4 regions of the Labrys okinawensis genome follow, and region 1 is predicted to be linked to each of the others. Evidence: riboswitches for the same ligand, from Rfam matches in the RefSeq annotation. Region 1 holds a riboswitch; each other region holds the start of a gene.

Region 1 (5,778 bases):
GCCGCTCCTTCGACGGCCCCGAAGGCTTTCTCGGCCTCCTTGTGCAATCGCTCGACCTTCCGCGCCGCGGCCGCCGGCAGCAGGGCTGGGCGCCGCCCTCGGTGCCCGAGACCCTGCCGCCCTTGCCGCAGACCGACGATGCCGGCCTCACCAAGCCCTATGAGCAGAGCGGAGCCTGGAGTTGGGTCGATCTCGACGGGGAGAAGCCTGCCACGGCGGCGGAGGAAGCACTCCCCAGGCCTGCCGCGCCTGCAAGAGCGGAACCGAGCAAGGTGGAGCCGCCACCGCAGCTGGTGGCCGCGGCGCCCGTCCAGCGCAGCAGGTCCGTGCGCTTCACGTTCCAGACGGATGCCGGTGGACGCTTCGTCACGGTTTCGCCGGAGTTGGTCCAGGTGCTTGGCCGCACCGGGGCTGACTGGACCGGCCGACGCTTCGAGGATATCGCCGCCGCTGCCGGCCTTCGGGACAGCACGGCCATCGCAGCCGCCCTGGCCGGCACCCAGACCTGGACAGGTCTCTCCTTGGTGTGGCCCGACCGGGCCGGCCGCCAGGAAATCCCGATCACGCTCAGTGCCTCGCCGGCGACGGGCAGCGAAGGTCGCTTCCAGGGCTTCCGTGGTTTCGGCGTCGCCGGCCTCCCCAGGCCGATGCTGGCGGCCGCCGAGCCGGAGCCGCAGGCCTCGCCCTCGATCGTTTGGCAGGAGGCCGACCCCAACGACGAGGGCGAATCGGATGTTGCGAGGCAGGGAGCCGAGCCGACACCTTCGGCATCGCCGCCCGAGCCCGTAAAGCCTGTCCGCCCGTCGACGGAAAGCAATGTCGTGCGCCTGCCGAGCAAGCCGGCGGCCGAGCGCATCGCCCAGGAACGGCAGGCGCTTGACCGCCAGGGACATGATCGCCACAGCCTGACGCCGACCGAGCGCATCGCCTTCCACGAGATCGCCAAGGCCCTCGGCGCGCGCATCGAAGGCGAGCCCATGCCGGCTGCCAGGCCCGAGACGCCCAAATCCGATATCGCCAAACCCGGCGCGTCGAAACCGGAAGTCGCCAAGGCCGAGCCGGCCAGGATCGAGCATGCCAACCCCGAGTCCATTAAGACCGGGGTGATCGGGCTCGAACCACAGCCGGGAGCGCCACAGTTCCAGCCTCCCAGGCCTGAACCGGAGATGCTGGATGAAGAGGCCCGGCTGCCGCGGGCGACTGACGAGGATCGCTGGCGCGAGGAGGAGATCTCCGAACCGCCCGCCCTCGAGCTTGCTCCCGGCGAGACGGAGCCCCCCCGCCCGATCCGGCTCGGCAGGCTCGACAAGGTGCCGGTCGCCCTGATCGACCGCCTGCCGATCGGCATCTTCATTGCCCGCGGCGAGGATCTGCAATTCGCCAACCGCACGATGCTCGAACTGCTCGGCTATCCCGACGTTGAGGCGATCCGCCGCGACGGTGGGCTCGACCGCGTCTTTGCAGGCGCGGCACCGACGGTGAGTGGGGAAGCCAGTTCCGGCGTGCTTCTGAAGACGGCCTCGGGGGAAACCATCACGGTCGACGGCAAAGTGCAGACCACGCATTGGGATGGGGAAAGCGCGTTGCTGATCTCGGTGCGTCGTCCGCTCGGCGAGATCAGCGCCGAGAAGCTGCGCTTTGCCGAGCGTCGCGCCGATGAATTGCAGGCGGTGCTCGACACCGCCACCGATGGCGTGGTGATCCTCGACAAGGAAGGGCGCATCGTTTCCATCAACCGCAGCGCCGAGGCCCTGTTCGGCTATGAGCAGCGCGAGATCGTCGGCAAGGACCTTTTGCTGCTGTTCGCGCCCGAGAGCCACCGCGCCGCGTATGACTACCTCGACAGCCTGCGCTCCAACGGTGTGGCGAGCCTGCTCAATGATGGGCGCGAGGTGGTGGGACGGGTGCGCCAGGGCGGCTCGGTGCCGCTGTTCATGACCATCGGACGCCTCGGCGACGACGGCAAGCGCCTCTGCGCCGTGCTGCGCGACGTCACTTCCTTCAAGAAGGCGGAAGGCGAGCTGACGGCAGCCAAGCGCCAGGCGGAGGAGGCCTCCTCGCAGAAGTCGGACTTCCTCGCCAAGATCTCGCATGAGGTGCGCACGCCCCTCAACGCCATCATCGGCTTTGCCGAGGTGATGATGGAGGAGCGCTTCGGCCCGATGGGCAATGAACGCTACCGCTCCTATGCGCGCGACATCCACACCTCAGGCGAACATGTCATCAGCCTGGTGAACGATCTCCTCGACCTCTCGAAGATCGAGGCCGGCAAGCTCGACCTCACCTTTGCCAGCGTCAATCTCAACGAGGTCGTGCAGCAATCGGTAAGCCTGATGCAGCCGCAGGCGAGCCGCGACCGCATCATCATCCGCATGGCGCTCGCCAATGGCCTGCCCAATGTCGTGGCCGACAACCGCTCCATGCGCCAGATCGTGCTGAACCTGTTATCGAACTCGATAAAGTTCACCCAGGCCGGCGGCCAGGCCATCATCTCCACCACGCTCTCCGAGCGGGGCGAGGCGGTGCTGCGCGTGCGCGATACCGGTGTCGGCATGACCGAGCGCGAACTTGCCATCGCCATGGAGCCCTTCCGCCAGGTTGCCTCGACCACCCTGGGCGGCACCGGCCTCGGCCTGCCGCTGACCAAGGCGCTGGTGGAAGCCAACCGAGCCACCTTCGCCATCCAGTCGACCAAGAACGCGGGGACGCTGGTGGAGGTGATCTTTCCCTCGACGAGGGTGCTGGCGGAGTAGCGCTGTGGCTGGGAGCGCGGACATCCCAGCGGCACTCGAAGGGTGTCGGACGATCCACTCTTCCTCAATCATGGAGCGGAACGTTTCCAAGAGCAGACGAGGACGTCCGCGCTCCCAGCCACAGCGCTTCCCCGCTTCTCCCAGCCATGCTACATCCCCATCACCTTCGGTGCCCGCGGTGGCGGGAGAATCGGGAACGCGGTTGAAAGCCGCGACGTGCCCAACGCTGTAAGGGGGACTGCCCGGGCTGATGCCACTCGCGATCGCGGGGAAGGCGCCGGGGTGGGATGATCCCGAGTCAGAAGACCGGCCGGAGGCGATAGGTTCCCGCGCGCGGACGGCGCGGGGATTGCCATCGTCAGGGGACAATCGATGGACAATAGCGAAGCTCTTTCGGCTTGTGGCCCTTTCTCCTCGGCCGAGCGGGACGCCGTCTACCGCGCCATCTATACCAGGCGCGATGTGCGCAGCCAGTTCAGCTCCGAGCCGGTGCCGGACGAGGTGTTGGCGCGTATCCTGCTCGCAGGCCATCACGCACCATCGGTCGGCTTCATGCAGCCCTGGAACTTCGTCGTGCTGCGCAGCCTGGAGATCCGGCTCAGGGTGCAGGAGCTGTTCCGCGAGGCCAACGAGGAAGCCGCGGCCCTGTTTCCGGCGGACAGGCAAGGCGCCTATAGAGCCCTGAAGCTCGAGGGCATCGTCGAGGCGCCGGTCAATCTGTGCATCACATGCGATCCCGACCGCGCCGGGCCGGTGGTGCTGGGGCGCACGCATGACAAGGCGATGGACAGCTATTCCACTGTCTGCGCCGTGCAGAACATCTGGCTGGCGGCGCGGGCCGAAGGCGTCGGCGTGGGCTGGGTCAGCATTATCGATCCCCTCAAGCTGCGCGCGCTTCTTGGCATTCCCGAGCGTGTGATCCCCGTGGCCTATCTATGCCTCGGTTATGTGCATGAAGCCTATATCCGCCCGGAGCTTGAAGTGAAGGGGTGGCGCAAGCGTTTGCCGGCCGAGGAAGTGCTGAATTTCGAAGGTTGGGGGCAGACGGCTGCCAATGAGCCCTTGCTCACTTTGATGCAACAGGGCATGGAAGGCGGACTTGTGCGGCCTTCCCCTTCGTAACATCTAGCGGCTGGCAGGCTGGGGTTGAAGTCGTAATCATGGATGCCATACGCAAATGGGCCGGTTGGATCGCCGCTCTCGTGCTGGTGAGCCTCTTGTTGCTGCAGGTGCCACGGGGTGTCTTCCTTCTCGCCATCGCAGCGGGAGTGGGCGGTCTCTACTGGATGACGAGGCCCAGGGCGAAAGGCGCGACTGTAAATTCCCCAAGCTCGCAGGCCTTAGACCCTCGGCCTCTCAACAAGGGTGTCGACGGTCCCGATCCGGCCGCGCTGACGCGCCGCCCGTTGCACCATCTCCAGGATGTGCGCCTTGCCGCGGTGGTCCTGATGATCCAGCTGGTGCGCACCGGCGCGCCGCTGACAGCGGCGGAGAAGAACGTCATCCATGAATTGATGGCCGATCCCCTGGAGGTCGAGGATCGGCAGGCTATGTTCGAACTAGCCTGGCAGTTGACCGACCGCGGCCGGGTTTTCTCGCCGGTTGCCGATGACCTCACGCCACTGCTCGTCAGCCGATTGACCATGGACGAGAGGCTGCAGTTCATCGAGATGCTGACCCGCGTCGCCAATGCTTATGGCGAGGCGAGCGACCTGCAGCAGGAGGCCATCGTGCGCCTGAAGCGCCGGCTCACCATGGCGCAGGCGGCGAACCTGCGGCGATAATGTCCTTACTCGAAGACGTTGGACAGGTTGCGGCCCGATATCACGCCGTCCTTCAAAGCGCGCAGGCGATGGGCGGTGATCACGAACAGGCCGATGACCCAGCCGCCCAGCAGCGGATAGATCAGAGCGACGAAGACCAGCAGAATGGTGTGCCCGAAGGCGGCGGGTGCCAGGAGATAGTCGAGGCCGAGGACAATACCCTGATAGATCGCCATGACTACGACCCCAGCCAGGCCGACCCCTAGCACCGGCCAGCGATAGTCGCTGGTGAGATATTTGCTGCGTCTGAGCGAGGCGATCGGGCCGAGCTCTTCGGTGATGCAGACGATGCCCGACAAGACATAGGGAAAGACGAGGTAAAGGAAGACGGCTCCCAGCGCGATCGCCAGGACGATGGAGAGAAAGCCGAGAACGCCCTGGAGCAGCGCCAAGACCAGCGCCACGACGAAGGCGAACACGATATAAGCCGCCACGAAAATAAGAAGCAGCAGGAGAGCCGGCAGCGATCTCTTCGCCCCCGTCAAGGCCGCCTCCCGGTCGGAGACGGGCGCGCCGACGTAGCGATCGTAGAGGATGCGCGTCATAGCGCAGGAGCAGACGATCGAGACGATGAAGATCAGCACCTCAAGTGTAATGAAGCGACCCATATTCTCCCGGACCATCTGTTCCATGGCACTCCCGTCCGCGGAAAACATCGATTGGGAATCGGCCCCGAAGGCTGCCACGGCGGCGATGAGGATCGGCAGGTTGAGGAAGAAAAGCCCCAGATAGCTCTTGATGCTGGTATTCCAGGCATCGTTGACGATCTGCCCCACGCCGAGTGAGGAGTCGCCGCGATAGCTTGGATTGGGTTGATGCATCGACATGGGCGCTCCACTGGATAGGAAGGGGCCCGGCTGCCTCCAGACCTTTGCCGAGAGTGTGGCGGCAGTATCGAGACGCGCAAGTGAAATGTCGTACACAACCCGTCGGGGAGCCGACGGGGGAGAGCTTGTCGCTCCGCGATGGAAGCAGGCCGCATTGGGGGGCGGGTGTTCAGACCCGCCTCTTGATTGCAGGGTGCTCCCAGGCAGGCGGGTCTGAAGACCCACCCCCCCGACCGAACCTCTCCTTAACCGCAGTGCATCAGACGATCATCTGATAGGCGGGCAGAGTGAGGAAGTCGGCAAAATCCGGCGCCAGCGAAAGCTGCTTGAAAAGCTTCACCGCCTCCGGGAAGCGCCCGCCGGAGAAGGCGGCAT
Region 2 (5,778 bases), 1.3 Mb from region 1:
GGCCCGGTCAAGATCAAACGGTGCCACGGTGGAAGCATATGCATCCGTGCCGCCGAAGCTCAGCAGGCTGCTGCCACTTGGTTGGGAACCACCCACACCAAGATACTTGACGGCACCTTCCGAATAGCTGCCTTCGGCCGCGATATAGGCACCAGAGAGGATTGGGAAGTTGATGTTGCCTGCAGCACCAACCGAATAGCCCCAATCGGTGCCATAGGCCGCGAGCGCCGAGCGATTCTGATGCAGGGCGCCCATCACCTGGACGCGGCCCCAGCCCGTCTTGTTGTCGTCATAGCCGATCACGCCGACGATATCCGGAACCTGGGCACCGCCTTCTGTATTGATGGCGACGCCATTCAACGTACCGCTGTTGCCGAAGGTGGTGCCGGCGCGGTGATCGCGGTTGTCTTCGATGGACAGCGTGGCGAACGCCTTATCAAACTGGGCCGTGTAGCTGATCAAGTTCCGGCGGCCCTGCTCGCCGAAATAGGGTGCGAAAAACTCGGCCTGATATTTTGGATCGTAGAATGCGTAAGGCGACCAGGCGAAACCAGCCGTCAAACCGCCGAACTGCAGATAGGCCTGGCGGACGGTGAAAGTATCATGGACACCTGTACCGAACGGGGGCGCCGTGCCAGCGTTCGACTCTGCCTGCAATTCGAAGAAGGAGCGCAGGAGACCGTAGTCCGTCTGGGTACGCGCATCGAAGCGAATACGGGCATTCGTGCGGAACTGGGTCTGGTTGATATTCCGCTTGTTGGAAGCAGGATCCGGGTTCGACTGGTACCAATAGTCCGCGCGGATCTGGCCGCTGATCTGAAGGCAGGTGTCGCTTCCCGGAATATAGAAGAAGCCCGGGCCGAAGGCCGAGCAGACCTTCACATATTCTACGGCCTCCCCCTTCGTCATCGGAAGGTCGGCAGCAGCAGCCGCCCCAACAGTGAGCAAGCCGGCGCAGGCGCCGAGAATAATGGAACGTATGGTCATCGATAAACCCCGAATTATTTTATTTGACATCTCAACATAGGTCTTTACTCGTTGAGATATTCGCGTTTAAGTTGTAGAGTATGTCTCGCATCACTTAAACAAGGCTGCTTTTTGCATTGCAGCGAAAGAATCCTGCGCCTTTACCTCAAATTACACAATGTTAAGGTGTGTCACGTTTTAGACACAAAATTCGTTTGTTCATGACTGTGGCGAATGTGCACCACTGCGCCACGACTGCGTGCAGGCAAAAGAAAACCCCTCCCGGGGTCACGGAAGGGGTCGAATTTGCGTCCGAATGAGCGTTTTCAGCCCAGATTGAGCTCCTTGAAGAAGTCGTTGCCTTTGTCGTCGATCACGATGAAGGCGGGGAAATCCTCAACCTCGATCCGCCAGACGGCCTCCATGCCGAGTTCGGGATATTCGAGCACCTCTACTTTCTTGATGCAGTCCTGCGCAAGGCGGGCGGCCGGGCCGCCGATCGAGCCGAGGTAGAAGCCGCCATGCTTGGCGCAGGCTTCGCGCACCTGGGCCGAGCGATTGCCCTTGGCGAGCATCACCATCGACCCGCCGGCTGCCTGGAACTGATCGACATAGGAGTCCATGCGCCCCGCCGTGGTCGGGCCGAAGGATCCGGAGGCGTAGCCGGCCGGCGTCTTGGCCGGGCCGGCATAATAGACGGGGTGGTTCCTGATGTAGTCGGGCAGGCCGCCGCCGGTTTCCAGGCGCTCGCGCAGCTTGGCATGGGCGAGGTCCCGAGCCACGATGATCGGCCCCGAGAGGGACACCCGCGTCTTCACCGGATATTGCGACAGCGTCTCCAGGATCTTCGACATCGACTGGTTCAGGTCGATCTTGACTACGGGGCCACCGAGCCTGCTCTCGTCGATCTCGGGCAGGAAGCGCGCAGGATTATGCTCGAGTTCTTCGAGGAAGATGCCCTCGCGCGTGATTTTGCCCATGGCCTGGCGGTCCGCCGAGCAGGAAACGCCGAGACCGATGGGAAGGCTGGCGCCGTGGCGCGGCAGGCGGATGACACGCACGTCATGGCAGAAATACTTGCCGCCGAACTGCGCACCGACACCGAGCGACTGGGTGAGCGCATGCACTTCCTGCTCGAGTTCGAGGTCGCGGAAGGCATGGCCAAGCTCGGAACCCTGCGTCGGCAGCGTATCGAGATAATGCGCCGAGGCGAGCTTGACGGCCTTCAGCGTCAGCTCTGCCGAGGTTCCGCCGATCACCACCGCCAGGTGATAGGGCGGGCACGCGGCCGTGCCGAGGGTGAGGATCTTCTCCTTGAGAAAAGCGATCAGCCGGTCCTTCGACAGGATCGACGGCGTCGCCTGATAGAGGAAGGTCTTGTTGGCCGAGCCGCCGCCCTTGGCGATGAAGAGGAACTTGTAGGCTTCCTCCCCTTCCGCCGCGATGTCGATCTGGGCCGGCAGGTTGGTCTTGGTGTTCTTCTCCTCGAACATGGAGAGCGGGGCGAGCTGCGAATACCGCAGGTTCTTCTTCTCATAGGCGTCGCGGATGCCTTGCGCGATGGCGCCCTCGTCCTCGCCGTCGGTCCAGACCTTGCGGCCCTTCTTGGCCATCACGATGGCCGTGCCCGTGTCCTGGCACATCGGCAGCACGCCGCCGGCTGCGATATTGGCGTTCTTCAGGAGGTCATAGGCGACGAAGCGGTCATTGTCGGTCGCCTCGGGATCTTCGAGAATGTTGCGCAGCTGCTGCAGGTGGGCGGGCCGCAGGAGATGGTTGATGTCGGCGAAGGCCTGCTCGGCCAGGAGGCGCATCGCCTCGCCTTCGACCTGCAGCACTTCCTTGTCGCCGATCTTCTCCACACGCACGCCCTGGTCCGTCAGCTTCCGGTAAGGCGTCTCGTCCGCTCCCAACGGAAACAGGGGCACATGGGGATAGGAGGGGTTGGAGACGGAATCGGCAGGCATTGGAGAAAGGCTCCGGCTGGATTGCGAGATCAGGGCAATTCCAAACTGCCCATCATGGGCCTTGATGTAGACCTTATCGCTGCCGCTGCCTATGGCTTCCTGAGCGCACTCCCCGCGACAATGTCCCGAACACACCAGCCGACGTCGCTTCGTCTCTAGTGCGTGCAGCGACTCGATGTAGTCTTGAAATATTCGAGGTGCCGGTCCTGCTTTGGGAGGAGGATCGGATAATTGGGAAGCCGGCGGAAACCCCGGCGCTGCCCCCGCAACGGTAGAGGAGTTGGTCGAGGCAATCAGCCACTGGATCGGCAACGATCTGGGAAGGCGCCAAGACCAGGCCCCAAAGGCCACTCCTGAGCCCGGAAACCAGCCGCGAATGAAACCGATGGATCGCGGCGGGCGTTCCGGAAGGAGGATAGGGATTCGGGTGCCGCCGGCACGAGCAATTCCATCCGCTTCCAGTCCCACCACTCTCCGTCAAACGCACAGATGGTCACGTGGGATTTTGACATGAATGCGCATCAGGACATGCTCGGCCGCCTTCGCGGCCATCGCCCCGGCACGACGCTGGACGGCAAGTTCTATACGGACGCCGACTACTTCAAGCTCGACATGGAGCATATCTGGTATCGCGAATGGCTGTTCGCCGGCCATGATTGCGAGCTGGCCAAGCCCGGCAGCTACATCACCCTGCAGATCGGCGACTATCCCGTCATCGTGCTGCGCTCGGGCGACGGCGCCATCCGCGCCTTCCACAATTCCTGCCGCCACCGTGGTTCGCGTCTGTGTTCGGCCGAGCGCGGCACCGTCGCCAAGCTCGTCTGCCCCTATCACCAGTGGACCTACGAGCTCGACGGCCGCCTTCTGTTCGCCCGGGACATGGGCGCGAATTTCGATGCCAGGCAATACGGCCTGAAGCCCGTCCACTGCGAGAGCGTCGGCGGCTATCTCTGGATATGCCTCGCCAAGGACGCGCCGGACTTCGAGGCCTTCCGCGCGCAGGTGATGCCCTATCTGGCGCCGCATCGGCTCAAGGATGCGAAGGTCGCCTTCGAGAGCACCATTGTCGAGCAGGGCAACTGGAAGCTGGTATGGGAGAACAATCGCGAATGCTACCATTGCTCCGGCAACCATCCCGAGCTCTGCCGCACCTTCCCGGAAGCGCCCACGGTGAGCGGTGTGCAGGGTGCCCAGGACGACCCCTTGATATCGGCCCATTGGGACCGCTGCGAGGAGGCCGGCCTGCCCTCCACCTTCAAGATCTCGGAGAGCGGCCAGTTCCGCACGGCCCGCATGCCGCTGCTGCGAAACGCGCTCAGCTACACCATGTCGGGCAAGCCGGCCGTGAGCCGGCCGCTGAGTTCATCGATCGAGGACGGCAATATCGGCACGCTGCTGCTTTTCCATTATCCCACCACCTGGAACCATGTGCTGGGTGACCACGCGGTCAGCTTCCGCGTCATCCCGATCGGCCCAAGGGAGACGCAGGTCACCACCAAGTGGCTGGTGCACAAGGATGCGGTCGAAGGCGTCGACTACAATCTCGATGACCTCACTCATGTCTGGACCATGACCAACGACCAGGACCGCCAGATCGTCGAGGAGAACCAGCGCGGCGTCTCCTCGCCCGCCTACACGCCCGGCCCCTATGCGCCGGATCATGAAGGCGGCGTGATGCAGTTCGTCGAATGGTACCGCAACGCGATGGAAGCATCGCTGGGCGGCGACGCCGTGCGCCTGCGCAGCGTGGCGTAAGCCGGGAGCGCGGACATCCTGTCCGCTCTTCTTTTCCGCAAGCGATACCTCTCCAAGAGCGGACTGGAAGTCCGCGCTCCCAGGATCCCATGTTCAAGCATCTCGACCAAACCCCACCCTGGAACGACAAGGCGCAGACACTGGAATGCGTCTCGATCGTCAGCGAAGGCCGCGATGTGGCGACCTTCACCTTCCGCGCCTCCGAGGAAGGCTGGTTCCGCTATGAGCCGGGCCAGTTCATCACCCTGGAGATCCCGGCGGCGAACGGTCCCGTGCTGCGGACCTATACGCTCTCCTCCAGCCCATCGCGCCCGATGTCGATCAGCGTCACCGCCAAGGCGCAGGCGACCAGCGTCGGCACGCGCTGGATGCTCGATAACCTCAAGCCGGGCACGCGGATGAAGGCCCATGGCCCGCTCGGCCAGTTCACCTTCCACCGCCATCCGGCGGAGAAATACCTCTTCATCTCAGCCGGTTCCGGCATTACGCCGATGATGTCGATGACGCGCTTTGCCGCCGACCACGGCAAGGCCACCGACATTGCCTTCGTCAATTGCGCGCGCCGGCCCTCGGAGATCATCTTCCGGCACGAACTGGAGCGCCTTGCTGCCGGCATGCGGCATCTGCGCCTTGCCTGGATCGTCGAGGAGGCCGATGCCGGCGAAATATGGACCGGCTTTCGCGGCCGTCTCAATGCCCCGGCCCTGCGCCTGATCGCTCCTGATTTCCGTGAGCGTGAAGTGTTCTGTTGCGGTCCCGCGCCCTTCATGGCGGCGGTGAAGGACATGCTGGAGGCCAATGGCTACGACATGCGCCGCTATCATGAGGAGAGCTTCCAGCCGCCGGAGATTGACGAGAAGTCTGTCCAGATCGATCCCGAGGCGGTTAGCGAAGGGAGCGTCGCCTTCACGCGTTCCGGTATCGAGGTCCCCTCCTCCAGCCAGGAGACCATCCTGCAGCTCGCCCGTGCCGCCGGCCTCAACCTGCCGACCGGATGCACCATGGGCCTGTGTGGAACCTGCAAGGTGCAGCGCCTGTCCGGCGAGACGGTGATGAACCATCAGGGCGGCATCCGAGAGGAGGAGATCGA
Region 3 (5,778 bases), 310 kb from region 1:
TCGACGGCAGAAGGCTCGATGCCGTTCTCCACTTTGCCCCAGCCGAGCGAGCGCTGGATCGAGCCGACTGCGGTGCGCACATGCATGGCCGTGGGCCGGCCGTCGGTGCCGAGCGCGGCCTGGAAGCGGATGGCAGCCTGCGGGCGGTAGCGATCGTGCCGCATGTCGTCCTCGCGAGTCCAGACGAGCTTCACGGGCTTGCCGACAGCCTTCGAGATGGTCACGGCCTGCACGAGTTCATCATTGACCGCGCGCCGGCCGAAGCCGCCGCCGAGGAAGCAGTTGTGGATCTCGACCTCGCTCGGCGGCACACCGGCAGCCTTGGCCGCGAGCTGCAGGGCCATGTCGGGATTCTGCGTTCCCATCCAGATCTCGACCTTGCCCTCGGTGACATGGGCCGTACAGTTGAGCGGCCCCATCGGGGCGTGGGCGAGATGCGGTGCCTGGTATATCGCATCGACGCGCTTGCCGGCGTTTAGGCCGGCATCGACATCGCCCTCCTTCTTGGCCGTGACGGCCGGGCCGTCGAGCGCGGCGATATAATCTGCGTCGAACTGCTTGGAGCTGGTATTGGCCGCAGGCCCCTCATCCCAGACGATCGGCAGATTGGCGAGTGCTTCCTTGGCGCGCCAGAAACGGTCGGCGACCACGGCGACACCGCCCTCAATCGGCACTACGGCGATGACGCCGCGCCGGCCCTTGATGGCGCCCTCGTCGTAGGACTTAACCTTGCCGCCGAAGACGGGGCAGGTAGACGCCGCGGCATAGACCATGTCGGGGAGGCGGATGTCGATGCCGAACTTGGCGGCACCGACGAGCTTGGGCGGCGTATCCAGACGGGCCAGCGGCTTGCCGATCAAGGTGAACTGGTCCGGCGTCTTGATAGCGGGATCGCTGGCGAGCGTGACCTTGGCGGCGTCGGCCGCGAGCTCGCCATAGCGCAGGCTCCTGCCGCTGGCCTGGTGAACCACCTTGCCATTGTCGACGCTGCAGCTGTCGGGCGAAACGTTCCAGCGTCCGGCAGCCGCCTGCACCAGCCGCACGCGGGCATTGGCGCCAGCCGCCTGAAGGAATTCGCGCGAACGCCGGACAGCGCCCGAGCCGCCGGTGCCCATGCGCTTGTAGACATTGTTCTCGCGCAGGTTCCGGCTGGCGGTGGCATATTCGGCCTTCACCCTGGCCCAGTCACAACCGAGTTCCTCGGCCACGATCATTGGCAGCGAGGTGAAGACGCCTTCGCCCATTTCCGATTGGGCGACGCGGATGATCACGGTGTCGTCGGGCTCGACCATGATCCAGGCGTTGATCTCCTCACCGGTTCTGGTCTCATCCCAAGGCTGGTTGTCGACGACGAGCGCACTGGCGGCTTGCGGAATGATGCCGCCGATCATCAGACCGCCGGCGGCGGTGAGGCTGATGGCAAGGAAGTTCCGGCGGCTCAGGCGAACCGCGTGTCTGTCGATGGCGTTCATGGTCCTACCCCTTCATCATGTCGGCGGCGCGATGGATGGCGGCGCGGATGCGCGGATAGGTGCCGCAGCGGCAGATATTGGTGATGGAACTGTCGATATCCTCGTCGCTCGGATGCGGCGTATCCTTGAGAAAGGCGGCGGCGGCCATGATCTGGCCGGACTGGCAATAGCCGCATTGGGGCACGTCCTCGGCCAGCCATGCCTGCTGCACCGGGTGCTTGCCGTCGGGCGAAAGGCCCTCGATCGTGGTGATGTGGGCGCCGTCGACGTCGCCGACCTGGGTCTGGCAGGAGCGGATGGCAGCGCCTTCGACATGCACGGTGCAGGCGCCACACTCGGCGATGCCGCAGCCGAACTTCGTGCCGGTGAGGCCGAGTTCGTCGCGGATGACCCAAAGCAGCGGGGTTTCGGGCTCAATATCGAGCTGATGCGAAATATTATTTACAATAAGGGCAACCATAGGCAGGCCTCTCAGCGGCTGATGCACGGCAGAAGACCAGGCCCATCGGCGTTGGCCTTCTGTTGGGCGATTGCGAGGAGGCCAGACTAGCAGCAATCAACGGGGCCGAACGGCCGGATAACGCAGACGTGAGTCATCGTTATCGGAGGGGAGCGTGCCGGGATTTTCGCATGCGCCAGACTGCATTCCCAAAGCCGGCAAAGTGCCGTGTCGGTTCAACGCTTGGGATGGAAATCCGACTGCGGCTGAATGTTCGCCGGCGAGAAAGTGCCTGCGCCGAGAATGACACTCGGATGGTCAGCAGGTTCTGGGCACGGCGCAGATCGTCGAGCTGGGAGGGATACACGCGGTCGCGGTCTTTCTGACGGGAGAGAGAAGAATCACGGCTTGAGCAGGAGCCTGCTGTAGCCGAGGGCGTCACCGCTGATGGCCACCAGCACGCCGATGGAAACCAGAATAAGACCGATCAGGAAGATTCGGACGATGCGCCGGTAGATCGGTTCCTCAAGGGAGGAGACGGACAGCATGCCCGCCATCGACCAGATCTGGAAAACGATGCCCACTGCGATGAGGACCACGGCGGCGAGGTCCTCTGGTATCCAGTTGCCCGGTTGGGAAGCCCAGTTGTTGAGAAACCCGAGCGAGAAGGCGAGCACCACGCCGATCGCCGTCACCGAGCCATTGCGGAAGGTGGCATCGATCCGCTTCGGCGGCTCGATGACAGGTGTCGGCGGCGGGGAGGGCGTCTCGTCGGCCATGGCAGCCTCGATGTTTGAGAGCTATTCGATGCCCTTATGCCGGATTTTGAGACAGCGATGGAAGCGTGAACATTGACAAGCCTGCTCGCACGGCCCTTATGTCATGCGCGAACGGTTTCTCTCGTTGAGAGAGAAGAGGGAATGCGGTGCGGGGATCTTTCCCAAAGCCGCGGCTGCCCCCGCAACTGTAAGCGGCGAGCGCTCTGCCACAGGCCACTGGGAAACCGGGAAGGCGGCGGTGCGCGGTGAACCGCGAGCCAGGAGACCTGCTGTTCGCCAGTGTTACACCGGTCCGGGCGGGGCGCCGCGGCCACCGGTTCCTTTTTGGAAGATCGCCGGCCTTTCCGTCGCTTCCAGCGCCCCGCAGCCGTTCCGGCGGCATGAATGGGGCCGATGCGAGAAACTCTTCTGCCAGTCCTGGTGCATGTCTGCGTAACCTGCAGACGCGAAGGCGATGATCCCGAGGCGCCCCGCCAGGGCTCACGCCTGCGCGATCGCCTTGCCGGCCTTCTGCCTGCGGGCATGACGCTCCAGCCGGTCGAATGCCTTGGCAACTGCAAGCGCTCCTGCACCGTGGCACTGTCCGCCCCCGGAAGCTGGACCTATGTCTTCGGCGATCTCACGGCCGAGAGCGGGCCGGATATCGTCACCGGCGCCAAGCTCCTCGCTCATTCGACGGACGGCCTGATGCCATGGCGCGGCCGTCCCGAACCTTTCAAGCGCAGCATGATCGCGCGCATACCACCCATCCAACCCCTCGAGGACGCTGCCGAATGAACGCGCCGCTGAAAGCAGAAATTGCCAAGGTTCCCTGCACCATCGTCACCGGCTTTCTTGGTGCCGGCAAGACGACCCTGATCCGCAATCTCCTTGCCACCGCCAATGGCCGCAGGCTCGCTCTGATCGTCAACGAGTTCGGCGATGTCGGCGTCGACGGCGACATCCTGAAATCCTGCGGCATCGAGAGCTGTCCGGAGGACGCGATCGTCGAACTCGCCAATGGCTGCATCTGCTGCACCGTCGCGGATGATTTCGTGCCGGCGCTCGAAACCCTGCTCGCCCGGCCCAACGCGCCCGAGCATATCGTCATCGAGACCTCCGGCCTGGCGCTGCCCAAGCCCCTGGTGAAGGCGTTCAACTGGCCGGCGATTCGCTCGCGCGTGACGGTCGATGGCGTGATCGCCGTGGTCGATGGCGCCGCCGTTGCCGCCGGCCGTTTTGCCGACGATCCCGAGGAGCTGAAGCGACGGGCCGAGGGCGATGCCTCGCTCGACCATGACAATCCGCTGGAGGAGGTCTATGAGGACCAGCTCCTCTGCGCCGATCTCGTGGTGCTGAACAAGGCCGATTTGATGTCGGTGGTCGAGGCCGACAACGTCGAAAAGGATATCGAGAAAACCGTGCCGCGCGCCGTCAAGGTGGTGCGCACCTCCGAGGGCCGGATCGATGCAGCGGTGCTGCTCGGCATCGGCGCGGCGGCGGAGAGCGACCTCGAAGGACGCCCCTCGCATCACGACCACGAGGAGGAGCATGATCACGACGATTTCGACACGTTCATCGTCGACCTGCCCGCCATTCTCGAGGCCGATGCGCTGGTCCGCAGGCTGAAGGCGGCCGCCGAGACGCATGACATCCTGCGCATCAAGGGCTTCGTCGCGATTGAAGGCAAGCCCATGCGCCTGCTGGTGCAGGGCGTCGGCGCCCGCTTCTCGCAGCATTTCGACCGCGCCTGGGCGCCGGGCGAGACCCGCGCCAGCCGTCTCGTCATCATCGGCGAGAAGGGCATCGACCAAGGGGCCATCAGGAAAGCTCTGGAGAACTGATGCATCTGCTGCCGGCCGATACGCGTTCGCTCGATGCCAGCGAGGCGGCCATCGATCTGGGCCAGGCGCCCGGACCGATCGTCTTTGCCTCGCTGACCGATAGCGACCTCGCTCTGGCGGCAGCCACGGGGCTCGACGGCCTGCGCCTCGCGCCCTTGCAGAAACTGCGCCACCCGATGTCGGTGGATCTCTATGTCGAGAACACGGCGAGGCACGCGAAGGCCATCGTCGTGCGTCTGCTTGGCGGCATGGACTACTGGCGCTACGGCGTCGAGGAACTGGCAGCAGCGGCGCGTACGCACGGCATCGCCCTGGCGCTGATCCCCGGCGACGCCAGGCCGGATGGCCGGCTCGCCGCGCTCTCCACCGTGCCGGCGGAGGCGCTGGAGACGCTGGCGCGCTATTGGCGCGAGGGCGGGGCGGCGAATGCGCGATCGTCGTTGCTCTATGCCGCGCGGCTGGGCGGGTTGGATTTCGGCGATCCGGACGAGCCGGTCACTGTGCCGAAGTATGGCACGCTGGGAGCGCGGACATCTTGTCCGCATCTTGGAAACGTCACGCCTGGCGAGAAGGAAGATGCGGACAAGATGTCCGCGCTCCCAGCGGTCATCCTCTTCTACCGCTCCATCCTGCTCTCCGCCGACACCGCCCCCATCACAGCCCTTGCAGAGGCCCTGGAAGGCCACGGCCTCCTACCCACCGCCCTCTATGTCGGATCCCTCAAGGACGCCGAGACCGCCACCTGGGTGTGCGGGCAGCTCGGGGCCTTGAAGCCCGCCGTCATCCTCAACGCCACTGCCTTCTCCGCCCTGGACGACGACGGCGCTTCGCCGCTCGACAGAGCCGATTGCCCGGTGCTGCAGGTCATCACATCCTCCTCGGTGGAGGAGGCCTGGGAGGCGTCCAGCCGCGGCCTTTCGGCCAGCGATCTCGCCATGCATGTGGCCTTGCCCGAACTCGACGGCCGCCTCAGCGCCGGCGTGATCTCCTTCAAGGCCGAGCGGCAGGCCGGCGCTTTCTCGCACCTGGCGCATCGGCCGCATGCCGAGCGCATCGCCGCGGTGGCCGCCAAGGCCGCGGCCTGGGCCCGGCTTGCCGCCAAGCCGCGGGCAGAGCGCCGGCTCGGCCTGGTGCTCTCCAACTATCCCGGCGCGGACGGGCGCCTCGCCCATGCCGTCGGACTGGACGCGCCGGCCTCCACGCTGGCGATCCTCGATCGGCTGGAGGCGGAGGGGTATGCGATAGCGGAGCGGCCGAAAGACGGG
Region 4 (5,778 bases), 2.2 Mb from region 1:
GGATCGATGGAGAACAGCACGTCGCCCTGCTTGACCAGCGAGCCTTCGACGAAGCTCGATTTGTCGAGATAGCCGGTGACCCGCGAGGTGATGGCGACGGAGGGCCAGGCCCGGAAGCGGCCGGTGAATTCCTCCATCTCGGTGATCTTGCGGCTGACGGGATTGGCCACGGTCACCGGCATGGCCGGCATCTGCTGGGCCAGGGCGGCGTCCGCCATACCCAGGACAGCCAAGGCCACCACACCGCCCGCCAGCCGGCAACAGCTCCGATGCAAAACCGACATGAACGCTCCCGAAAGCAACGAACACCCGCCTCCCAGTCGAGCAGCGAAACCGGAATCAGCGGCAGGGCCGCACTATGACCATTTTTGGGGTCGCGACCTAGCAAGATCGAAAAACCGCAACCTTGCCGCGCAGGCATGATGCAATTCGGCAACAATTTTCGATGGCGGAAGGCAACCTGGAGGCAGATTTTCTCCTCTACGTCGAGCTTTGCTTCGCCTGTCAGCAAGGTTTGGTGCGAAAAGAGCCGGAAAACTTCAGGGTACCGTGCCCTCGCGCCCGATACTTTCGTAGCGGAAGCCGTGGCGCGCCATGTCGTCGAGCCTGTAGATGTTGCGCAGGTCGACGATCACAGGCTGCTTGAGCAGGCCCTTCACACGTTCGAGGTCGAGGGCGCGGAACTCGTCCCATTCGGTGATGATGACGGCGACATCGGCTCCGTCCAGGCAGTCATAGGCGCTGTCATGGTAGTCGACATCGGCCAGCACCTTGCGCGCCTCCTCCATGCCCTGCGGGTCGTACGCACGCACGCGCGCCCCCTTGTCCTGCAGCGCGTAGACGATCGGGATCGAGGGGCTCTCGCGCATGTCGTCGGTGTTGGGCTTGAAGGTGAGGCCGAGGAGAGCCACCGTCTTGCCCGCGATGTTGCCGTCGAGCGCCCCGATGATCTTGCGGGCCATCGAGGATTTGCGCGCGTCGTTGACCCCCACCACCGCCTCGACGATGCGCAGCGGCGCGCCATATTCCTGGCCTGTGCGCAACAGCGCCAGCGTGTCCTTCGGAAAGCAGGAGCCGCCATAGCCCGGGCCGGCATGCAGGAATTTCGCGCCGATGCGGTTGTCGAGGCCGATGCCGCGCGCCACCTCTTGCACATTGGCGCCGGCCTTCTCGCACAGATCCGCGATCTCGTTGATGAAGGTGATCTTGGTCGCCAGGAAGGCGTTGGCTGCATATTTGATCATCTCGGAGGTACGCCGTTCCGTGAACAGCAGCGGCCCCTGGTTGAGATGGAGCGGGCGATAGACTTCCGCCATCACGATGCGGGCGCGCTCGTCCTCGACGCCGACGACAATGCGGTCGGGGCGCTTGAAATCCTCGATCGCCGCGCCTTCGCGCAGGAATTCGGGGTTGGAGACCACGGCAATGTCGGCATCCGGCCTGACCTCGCGGATGAGGCGTTCGACCTCGTCGCCCGTGCCGACGGGCACCGTCGACTTGGTCACCACCACGGTGAAGCCTTCCGCTGCCGCGGCGATCTCGCGCACGGCGCCATAGACATAGGAGAGGTCGGCATGGCCGTCGCCGCGGCGCGAGGGCGTGCCGACGGCAAGGAACACCACGGCCGCTTCCTTCACCGCGGGCGCAAGCTCGGTGGTGAAGAATAGGCGCTTTTCCCTGACGTTTCGCGCCACGAGCTGCTCAAGGCCGGGCTCGTAGATCGGCATGCGACCGGCGAGCAGGCCTTCGATCTTGGCCGGATCCTTGTCGACGCAAACAACGACATGGCCGAAGTCGGCGAGGCACGCCCCCGTCACCAGCCCGACATAGCCTGTCCCGATCATTGCCACGCGCATGCAATCATTCCTCGTTGGGCGCCCTGTCTACAAAAGGCCCGACGACAAGCCAATGACGAATCCTGGGAGCGCGGACATCCGACACTCTCTTGAGTGTCTTAGAGATGTCCGCGCTCCCAGCGCTTGCCCGCGCCTTCGACCAGGCGCAGATTTCCTCGAAGCCCGCCATCAGAGGCCGCCATGGACTGGAATCTCCGCCGGATCTTCACATTCGAGGGCCAGAGCGTCGCCTATGACCGCTTCGGCGCCGGCCCGCCTTTGGTGCTGGTGCATGGCACGCCGTTCTCCTCCTTCGTCTGGCGGGCGATCGCCCGTGAGCTCGCGCGCCATTTCGAGATCTACCTCTACGACCTCATCGGCTATGGCCAGTCGGAGAAGCGGGAGGGCCAGGATGTATCGCTGGGCATGCAGAACCGGCTGCTGGCGGCGCTGTTGCAGTTCTGGTCGCTGGAGCAGCCCGACGTGATCGCCCATGATTTCGGCGGCGCCACGGTGCTGCGCGCCCATCTCCTCGACGGCTGCGAATATAAGCGCCTCCTCCTCATCGATCCCGTGGCCGTGCGTCCCTGGGGCTCGCCTTTCGTGCGCCATGTCCGGCAGTACGAGGAGGCCTTCGCCGGCATACCCGATTATATCCAGGAAGCCATCCTCACCGCCTATCTGCAGGGTGCCGCCTTCAGGCCCTTGTCCGCCGCCGCACGCCAGGCTTATGCCGCGCCCTGGACAGGCCCGGTCGGCAAGCCCGCCTTCTATCGCCAGATCGCCCAGATGGATCAGCGCTATACGGACGAGATCCAGGATCATTATCCTAATCTGCGCTGCCCATCGCGCCTGCTCTGGGGCGTGGAGGATGGCTGGATCCCGGTAGAGAGGGGGCGCGAGCTGGCCGCTCTGCTCCCCGGCTGCCGGCTGACGGAGATCCCGGATTGCGGCCATCTCATGCAGGAGGACGCGCCGGAGGCGATCGTCGCGGCGGCGCTGGGGTTCTTTGGGTAGGAGTGGCGGTCTCCGACCGCCATGCTTGGAACCGGTACGTTCTTTGAACAGGAAAATGGCGGTCGGAGACCGCCACTCCCAGCTATCCCAATCTCAACGTCCAACCCCTTGGCGAAGGCCTGAGATCCGCGACCGACAGCGGCCCCGCCTCGATGCGCCAGAAGGCCTGCCCCGGGGCGCCGAGCGCGTGCACCGCGGCGGCCCGCACGACGGAGGCGTGCGTGACGGCCAGCACATGCCCCTCGAAGCGCTCGCCGTCGAGCCAGGCGCCGACACGGCGGATGAGGTTGGTCACAGATTCCCCGCCGTGCGGACGGGCATCGGGATCGCTGGCCCAGGCGGCCACCCCCTCCGGCTCGGCGATGGCGACCGCCTCGAAGCCGAGCCCCGCCCAGCGTCCATAGTCGCATTCGCGCAGGGCTTCGCATGTCTCGCCCTCGAGCTCCATCGCCTGCGCCGTCTGGCGTGCCCGCAAGGCGGGACTGAGGAGAATGCGGCCGACCTTCTCGAATCGCCCCGCAAGCGCCCTGGCCGCCGACAGGCCCCTGTCATCGAGCGCTTCGTCGAGGGGAAAACTCGCCGTGCGCAGGGCGGGCGTCGCCGCATGGCAGATAAGGGTCAGGCGCGGGGTCATGCGATGGTCTCTACAAGCACAAAAATGACGGCACAATATTGACATGCGGCGACAGATGCGCTGCTTATGCCATTTGCACGCCAAGGTTGAGAAGCCGGTGAAAGTCCGGCACGGTCGCGCCACTGTGATCGACGGCATCCGCTGCCGCTTCGACAGTCAGACCTCTTCCAAGGCACGCACGCCTCAAACGGGACGCGTAATCCCAAGGAGCTTTATGATGACGACCGCCGTTCTCGCGCCTTCCTCACCGCAATCCATCACCATTCCGCTGCGCGAAATCGTGCCGTGGGCCATCCTGACGCTGCTGCTGGCTCTCCTGGCGATCTACTTCGTCGGCGCCGAAGAGGGTGCGACGTCCATTTTCCAGGGCATGTACATCCACGAATGGGTGCATGACGGCCGCCATCTGCTCGGCTTCCCCTGCCACTAGGGGCAACGGACACATCATGGTCAGGTCCCTTTTGATCCGGGGGATGCTTGTTGGCATCCTCGCGGGCTTGCTCGCCTTTGGCTTTGCCAGGGTCTTCGGTGAACCGCAGGTGGATGCGGCCATCGCCTTCGAGGAGAGCCGTTCGGCGCAGCAGGAGGCCAAACCTGCTCCCGCCATGAACATGAACATGTCGACGGCCCCCGCCGCCGGCCAGGATCATGGCAACGAGGAGGAACTCGTCAGCCGGCCGATGCAGGCGAGCTTCGGCCTGCTCACCGGCGTGCTGGTCTACGGCGCGGCGGTCGGTGGCATCTTCGCCCTCGTCTTCGCCTTCGCGCAGGGACGGCTCGGCTCGCTGAGCCCGAGGGCCACTGCGGCCGTCGTCGCAGCCATCGGCCTTGCGACAATTGTGATCGTTCCGCAACTCAAATATCCGGCCAACCCGCCGGCTGTCGGCAATCCCGACACGATCGGCTTGAGGACCGCCCTCTATTTCAGCATCGTCGCACTTTCGGTGCTGGTGGCGATCGCTGCGCTCAACACGGCCAATCGCCTGGCCGCGAGTCTCGGCCGGTGGAACGCCAACCTGATCGCGGCGGCTGCCTATGTCGTGGTGATGGCCATCGCCATGCTGGTGCTGCCGGGCGTGCATGAAGTGCCGGCCGACTTCTCGGCCGATGTGCTATGGAACTTCCGGGTCGCCTCGCTCGGCATCCATGTCGTCCTGTGGACCACGCTGGGCCTGGTCTTTGGCATTCTCGCGCAGAAATTGATGCAGCCCGAAGGCCGGCGGGCGTAAGGGAAGGTACAGGCCATTGGCCTGACGGTCAGGCCAATGGCTTGCGAGCCAAGCGTCGCCTTTATGTCACACCGGCGGGAATTCTTGCTTTCTTGCACCGAATTCATCTGTTTCGCACTTGCGAAATGACGAGAGCAGTCGCACTCTAAGCTGTGTAGTGGATGCCGTTCCGCACCTCTACAGCCCTCCTTGGGCGTTTCCTCCCTAAGACTTGGGCCGCCATCCGGGCGGCCTCTTTCTTTTTTAGGGCGCGGCTCCATATAATGACTTGCCGCTTCGCGGCATTCCGCCTCAATTAACCCCTTGTCCTTAAGCTCGCGCTTGCCCAATTGGTCTGGCGCTCGCATAGTGATGTCATCATGGATTTGGACTCGCCCTTGTTTGATCGCATCCGGGTGCGCCCGAGGGCCGAGGAGGTCCATCAGGCGTCCGTGAGACTGTGCGAACACGTCAATTGCCGCAATCACGGTGAATTTCGGGCGCCGAAGGGGCGCAATCGCGAGGGCCAGTTCTGGCATTTCTGCCTCGAACATGTCCGCGACTACAACAAGAACTACAATTATTTCGCCGGCCTGCCCGACGATTCCGTGAGCGCCTATCAGCGCGATGCCGCTTTCGGACATCGGCCGACCTGGACAATGGGCGTCAATCCCTGGGCCAAGAAGCGGGGCGCCCAGGCAGGCCCTGACGTCCAGGACGACTTTGGTTTCTTCGACGACGCCCATGGCTTCCGCCGGCAGACCACGGCGCCCCAACCGGAGCGTCGCCGGCTCAAGATTCTCGAGCGCAAGGCGCTTGAAGCACTGGATCTGCCGGAAACGGCCAACGGCCCGGAGATCAAGGCGCGCTACAAGACTCTCGTCAAACGGCTTCACCCCGATGCCAATGGCGGCGACCGATCCAGCGAAGATCAATTGCGCGGGATCATTCAGGCCTATAATACGCTCCGAAGCGCCGGGCTTTGCTAGGCTTGCCCTCTGAGGGCTTTCAGGCCCGCTCGTACTGATTGTCGGCTTCGCCGTCCTGGCGACAGCCAAGGAAGGCATTATGACTAACGAAACGA

What was found. Region 1 has a riboswitch for cobalamin ahead of bluB (5,6-dimethylbenzimidazole synthase). Riboswitches for the same ligand answer to the same signal wherever they lie in the genome.
Region 2: another riboswitch for cobalamin. It lies ahead of ACMDCR_RS14430 (aromatic ring-hydroxylating oxygenase subunit alpha); the one in region 1 lies ahead of bluB (5,6-dimethylbenzimidazole synthase).
Region 3: another riboswitch for cobalamin. It lies ahead of ACMDCR_RS07005 (DUF1636 family protein); the one in region 1 lies ahead of bluB (5,6-dimethylbenzimidazole synthase).
Region 4: another riboswitch for cobalamin. It lies ahead of ACMDCR_RS30445 (CbtB domain-containing protein); the one in region 1 lies ahead of bluB (5,6-dimethylbenzimidazole synthase).

What each region holds. Positions count from the first base shown of each region.
Region 1 covers NZ_CP178864.1:1,764,832-1,770,609, forward strand. The annotation lists gene ACMDCR_RS08335 (PAS domain-containing protein) at 1-2,753, shown strand, start outside; cobalamin riboswitch at 2,904-3,083, shown strand; gene bluB (5,6-dimethylbenzimidazole synthase) at 3,126-3,875, shown strand; gene ACMDCR_RS08345 (TerB family tellurite resistance protein) at 3,914-4,537, shown strand; gene ACMDCR_RS08350 (hypothetical protein) at 4,543-5,403, opposite strand; gene aceB (malate synthase A) at 5,663-5,778, opposite strand, start outside.
Region 2 covers NZ_CP178864.1:3,096,976-3,102,753, reverse strand. The annotation lists gene ACMDCR_RS14440 (porin) at 1-987, opposite strand, end outside; gene ACMDCR_RS14435 (fumarate hydratase) at 1,293-2,933, opposite strand; cobalamin riboswitch at 3,112-3,323, shown strand; gene ACMDCR_RS14430 (aromatic ring-hydroxylating oxygenase subunit alpha) at 3,444-4,688, shown strand; gene ACMDCR_RS14425 (2Fe-2S iron-sulfur cluster-binding protein) at 4,778-5,778, shown strand, end outside.
Region 3 covers NZ_CP178864.1:1,458,473-1,464,250, forward strand. The annotation lists gene ACMDCR_RS06990 (molybdopterin cofactor-binding domain-containing protein) at 1-1,472, opposite strand, end outside; gene ACMDCR_RS06995 ((2Fe-2S)-binding protein) at 1,477-1,932, opposite strand; gene ACMDCR_RS07000 (hypothetical protein) at 2,313-2,690, opposite strand; cobalamin riboswitch at 2,786-2,979, shown strand; gene ACMDCR_RS07005 (DUF1636 family protein) at 3,084-3,467, shown strand; gene cobW (cobalamin biosynthesis protein CobW) at 3,464-4,513, shown strand; gene cobN (cobaltochelatase subunit CobN) at 4,513-5,778, shown strand, end outside.
Region 4 covers NZ_CP178864.1:6,560,332-6,566,109, forward strand. The annotation lists gene ACMDCR_RS30425 (efflux RND transporter periplasmic adaptor subunit) at 1-284, opposite strand, end outside; gene ACMDCR_RS30430 (UDP-glucose dehydrogenase family protein) at 540-1,856, opposite strand; gene ACMDCR_RS30435 (alpha/beta fold hydrolase) at 2,037-2,852, shown strand; gene ACMDCR_RS30440 (histidine phosphatase family protein) at 2,935-3,486, opposite strand; cobalamin riboswitch at 3,522-3,670, shown strand; gene ACMDCR_RS30445 (CbtB domain-containing protein) at 3,704-3,916, shown strand; gene ACMDCR_RS30450 (CbtA family protein) at 3,933-4,715, shown strand; gene ACMDCR_RS30455 (J domain-containing protein) at 5,093-5,683, shown strand; gene cobS (cobaltochelatase subunit CobS) at 5,763-5,778, shown strand, end outside.